Regions from separate parts of the Arthrobacter sp. Dra40 genome, predicted to be linked through region 1. Evidence: riboswitches for the same ligand, from Rfam matches in the RefSeq annotation. Region 1 holds a riboswitch; the other holds the start of a gene.
The links. Region 1 has a riboswitch for glycine ahead of gcvP (aminomethyl-transferring glycine dehydrogenase). Riboswitches for the same ligand answer to the same signal wherever they lie in the genome.
Positions count from the first base shown of each region.

Region 2: it holds a riboswitch for glycine, as region 1 does, so the genes downstream of both, gcvP (aminomethyl-transferring glycine dehydrogenase) here and gcvP (aminomethyl-transferring glycine dehydrogenase) in region 1, are expected to answer to the same signal.

Region 1 is NZ_JBNHHB010000025.1:11,176-13,632, forward strand. Features, by position in the region: gene gcvP (aminomethyl-transferring glycine dehydrogenase) at 1-1,168, opposite strand, end outside; glycine riboswitch at 1,223-1,338, opposite strand; glycine riboswitch at 1,339-1,439, opposite strand; gene AC5RWT_RS13145 (mycothiol transferase) at 1,540-2,052, opposite strand; gene AC5RWT_RS13150 (S66 family peptidase) at 2,179-2,457, opposite strand, start outside.
Region 2 is NZ_JBNHHB010000045.1:8,915-11,371, forward strand. Features, by position in the region: gene AC5RWT_RS17900 (MFS transporter) at 1-305, shown strand, start outside; gene AC5RWT_RS17905 (mycothiol transferase) at 376-888, shown strand; glycine riboswitch at 996-1,097, shown strand; gene gcvP (aminomethyl-transferring glycine dehydrogenase) at 1,271-2,457, shown strand, end outside.

The DNA of each region.
Region 1 (2,457 bases):
AGAACCGGTCCGCGGCAAGGGTAAAGCCGGCACCGGTGAGCACGCCGGCCAGGGTGCGGGCGGCCTCGTTGGCATGCTGCGCAATCGCCTTCAGCCCCTCCGGGCCGTGGTAGACGGCGTACATGCTGGCGACGACGGCCAGCAGCGCCTGCGCGGTGCAGATGTTGGAGGTGGCCTTCTCGCGGCGGATGTGCTGCTCGCGGGTCTGCAAAGCCAGACGGTAGGCGGGGCGGCCGGCGTCGTCCTTGGAGACGCCCACCAGACGGCCGGGCAGCGAGCGCTCCAGGCCCTTGCGCACGGCCATGTAGGCCGCGTGCGGGCCGCCGAAGAACAGCGGCACACCGAAACGCTGCGTATTGCCGACGGCGATGTCCGCACCTTGCTCGCCCGGCGGGGTGATCAGGGTCAGGGCCAGCAGGTCGGCGGCCACGGTGACCAGGGCGCCGCGTTCCTTGGCCTGGGCGATCACCGGGGCGTGGTCGACCACGCGGCCGGAGGCTCCCGGCTGCTGCAGCACAATGCCCGAGATGTCGCCGTCGGGGAGCCCGGCGGAAAGGTCTGCCACTTCCACGTCGAAGTCCAGTGCCTGGGCCCGGCCCTTGACGACGGCGATGGTCTGCGGCAGCAGGTCCGCGTCCAGCACGGTCTTGCCGGCGGACTTGGACTTGTTGGACCGGCGCATCAACAGGACGGCTTCGGCTACGGCGGTGGCTTCGTCCAGCAGCGAGGCATTGGCGATTGGCAGCCCGGTGAGGTCCTGGACCATGGTCTGGAAGTTCAGCAGCGCCTCCAACCGGCCCTGCGAGATTTCCGGCTGGTACGGGGTGTAGGCGGTGTACCAGGCCGGGTTCTCCACCACATTGCGGCGGATGACGGCCGGAGTGATGGTGTCGTAGTAGCCCTGGCCGATCATCTGCACGGCCGTTACGTTCTTCCCGGCGAGGGCACGCAGATCCCCCAGCACCTGGGACTCGCTGCGGGCGGCGGGCAGGGCCAGCGGTTCCTGCTGGCGGATGTCGGCGGGCACCGCCGCGTCCACCAGGTCGTCGATGCTGCCGTAACCCAGCTGCTTGAGCATGGTTTCCGCGTCGTTCCGGCGCGGACCGATGTGGCGGTCGGTGAAGGAAGCGCTGCCGGGCCGGGTGCCGATGTTGGATTTAGCCGTCATTGAGGAACTCCGTTGATCCCCGGCACGGCATGGCCGTACCGGTAGTGAAGGGTTCCTCCCCGCTCTGTGGCTGAACCTGAGAGATTCCGCAGGCTTCGGCCCAGGGCCGCTTCCTGCTTGCACCGTCGGTGAGTCGGTCCGCGGACGGTCCGGCTACTTTCCAGAGTTGCCTCTCCGCGGCGGTACAGGGGCCTGAGAGATTCCTGGGGAGGTATTGCTCCTACGGCGCCTGCTGACCTAGTGCTCAGCAGGACTCTCCCGCCGCATGTCGAAGGCTTATGCAGTTGTTTCTATCTCCTTGATGGTAGTCGAGCCGCTGGCGGGCAACAAGGCGGCGACTCCCGCAGCACGGTCACCGGCGGCCGTTGCCGCTACGCCTCGGCGCGGGCGAGCATGCCTTTCACGTAGGCAGCCTGGCCGATGTGCTCCAGGCAGTCGTCCAGGACACTGACCAGCCGGACACCCAGACTGACGTGCGGGTCCCACCGCGTATCGACAATCCGGTCCAGGTCCTCTTCTGTCAGTCCTGCCAGATATTTCAGGGTGCCGGCATGGACGTCGTCGTAATAGCCGCGCAGCAGGTCGGCCGATTCCACCCGAACGGCAGCGACCTGCTCGGGTGTGTGGCCGTAGCCATGGTCTTTCCTGGGCAGCGGCAGGTCGAACCGTTCGGCCCAGCCGGTCAGCCAGTACTGGTCAGTGCCGGCCACGTCGGCAATGTGGTCGTCCTGGATGCGCGTCAGATGCCATACCAGCCAGGCGATTGAGTTGCTGTCGCCGCCTGGCCGGGCGGCCATTTGCCCGGCATCCAGCCCCTGCAGCACTGCATGCACACGTTCCTGGATCCGGCCGTAGGCATCGGCCAGCAGCTCATTGACTTTCACGGCGCCTCCTCGTGGTCGACTTTTGCGCCAGCCTACCGACCCGTGCCGTTGCGTGGAACAGGTTTCCTCAAGGTCACAACCGGCGGTGACAGCGCCGTCCCTCGTCAGGGGCCCGTCCATGAGGTGTTAGCTGTAGTCCGCGGTGACGGTTCGCTTCCGGCCATCCAGCCGCAGGGTGCCGCCGTAGGGCACAATCCATTGTGGCCGGGTGTGGCCGAACGGGACTCCGATGCAGACCACGGCCTGATCGTTGTAGCGCCTCATCTCGGCAAGGACAGCATCGCGTTGCGCGTCCCGAAGCGCGGACCGCTCGTCTGCTGGCGGGACCTTGTCGTGGCTGCTCACCGGCGGCCGCGCAACCATGACTCCCGCAACCGCTGAAAGGATGCCCCTTTCCCCCAACGC
Region 2 (2,457 bases), on a different contig from region 1:
CGTCGTTCGGCACCTGGCTCTGGATCACCCTGGCCGGTTTGGGCCAAGGTACGTTCGCCCTGGCCCTGCTGCTGGTCAACCTCCGGACCCGAACCACGGCCGGCGCCGGGGCGCTGTCCGGGTTCGCGCAGGGGATCGGCTACACCGTCGCCTGCGCCGGCCCGCTGGCCTTCGGACTGCTGCGCGACGTCAGCGGCGACTGGGGCGCTTCCTTCGGCCTGTTGGGCGCCGCACTGCTTCTCCTGGCGGTGGGGCTGGTCATCGTCGGGCGGCCCCGCTATCTGGAGGATTCGGCCCGGGACTGAAGCGGCTGGCCGTTTCCCCGGCCGGCCCGGCGCCGGTAGGCTGACGCAAAGTCCGCCACGAGGAGGCGCCATGAAGTTCAACGACCTGCTGGCCGATGCCTACGGACGGATCCAGGAACGGGTCCACAACGTGCTGGAAGGTCTCGACGCCGACCAGTTAGCTGCCCGGCCGGGCGGCGACAGCAACTCGATCGCGTGGCTCGTCTGGCATCTGACTCGCATCCAGGACGACCATATTGCCGACGTCGCCGGCACCCAGCAGTACTGGCTTGCCGGCTGGTCGGAGCGGTTCGACCTGCCGCTGGCCGAGAAGGACCATGGCTACGGCCACACGCCCGACCAAGTGGCGGCCGTCCGGGTGGAATCGCCCGACTTGCTGCGCGACTATTACGACGACGTGCACGCGGGCACGCTGGCCTATCTGGCCGGGCTCACCGAGGACGACCTGGACCGGATTGTTGATGTCCGCTGGGAGCCGCACGTGAAGCTGGGCGTCCGGCTGGTGAGCGTCATGGACGACTGCATGGAGCACATCGGCCAGGCCGCCTACGTCAAGGGCATGCTGGCCCGCGGGGAAGTCTAGCGGGCTGGCTCTGGGCTCCGTCGCCGGCTCCGGAACGGTCACCACCTTGTTGCCTGCCAGCGGCTGGACTACCATTCAAGGAGTTAGAAACAACTGCATACAGCCTTCGACATGCGGCGGGAGAGTCCTGCTGAGCAACTAGGTCAGCAGGCGCCGTAGGAGCAATACCTCCCCAGGAATCTCTCAGGCCCCTGTACCGCCGCGGAGAGGCAACTCTGGAAAGCAGCCGGACCGATACTGGACCGGCTCACCGACGGTGCAAGCAGGAATCGGCCCCCGGGCCGTCCGCCTGCGGAATCTCTCAGGTTCAGTCACAGAGCGGGGAGGAACCCTTCACTACCGGTATGGCCACCCCATGCCGGGGATCAACTGGAGTTCCTCAATGACGGCTAAAGCCAACCTCGCCACCCGGCCCGGCAGCACTTCCTTCGCAGACCGCCACATCGGCCCGCGCCGGAACGACGCGGAAGCCATGCTCAAGCAGTTGGGCTACGCAAGCATCGACGATCTGGTGGACGCTGCTGTGCCCGCAGACATCCGCCAGCAGGAACCGCTGGCCCTACCCGCCGCCCGCAGCGAGGCCCAGGTCTTGGGCGACCTGCGCGCCTTGGCCGCCAAGAACGTGACGGCCGTGCAGATGATCGGCCAGGGCTACTACGACACCATCACTCCGGCCGTGATCCGCCGCAATGTGGTGGAGGATCCGGCCTGGTACACCGCCTACACCCCGTACCAGCCGGAAATCTCGCAGGGCCGGCTGGAGGCGCTGCTGAACTTCCAGACCATGGTGCAGGACCTCACCGCGCTGCCGATCGCCAACGCCTCGCTGCTGGACGAAGCCACCGCCGTGGCCGAAGCCGTGCTGCTGATGCGCCGCTCCAACAAGTCCAAAGCTGCCGGCAAGACCGTGCTGGACGCGGACCTGCTGCCGCAGACCATCGCCGTCGTCAAGGGCCGGGCCAAGGCACTGGACTTCGACGTTGAGGTGGCTGACCTCGCCGCCGGGCTGCCCGACGGTGACATCTCCGGCATCGTGCTGCAGCAGCCGGGCGCCTCCGGCCGCGTCTTCGACCACGCTCCCGTGATCGCGCAGGCCAAGGAACGCGGCGCCATGGTCACCGTGGCCGCAGACCTGCTGGCCCTGACCCTGATCACGCCTCCGGGCGAGCAGGGCGCGGACATCGCCGTCGGCAATACCCAGCGTTTCGGCGTCCCGCTCTTCTTCGGCGGTCCGCATGCCGCTTACATGGCCGTGCGCACGGGGCTTGAGCGCTCGCTGCCCGGCCGCCTGGTGGGGGTGTCCAAGGACGACGCCGGCCGCCCCGCCTACCGCCTGGCGCTGCAGACCCGGGAGCAGCACATCCGCCGCGAGAAGGCCACCTCCAACATCTGCACCGCGCAGGCGCTGCTTGCCGTCGTGGCCAGTATGTACGCGGTCTACCACGGCCCCGAGGGGCTGAAGGCGATTGCGCAGCACACCAACGAGGCCGCCCGCACCCTGGCCGGCGTAATCACCGGCGCCGGCTTCAGCCTGGTTGCCGACCAGTTCTTCGACACCCTCACGGTAAA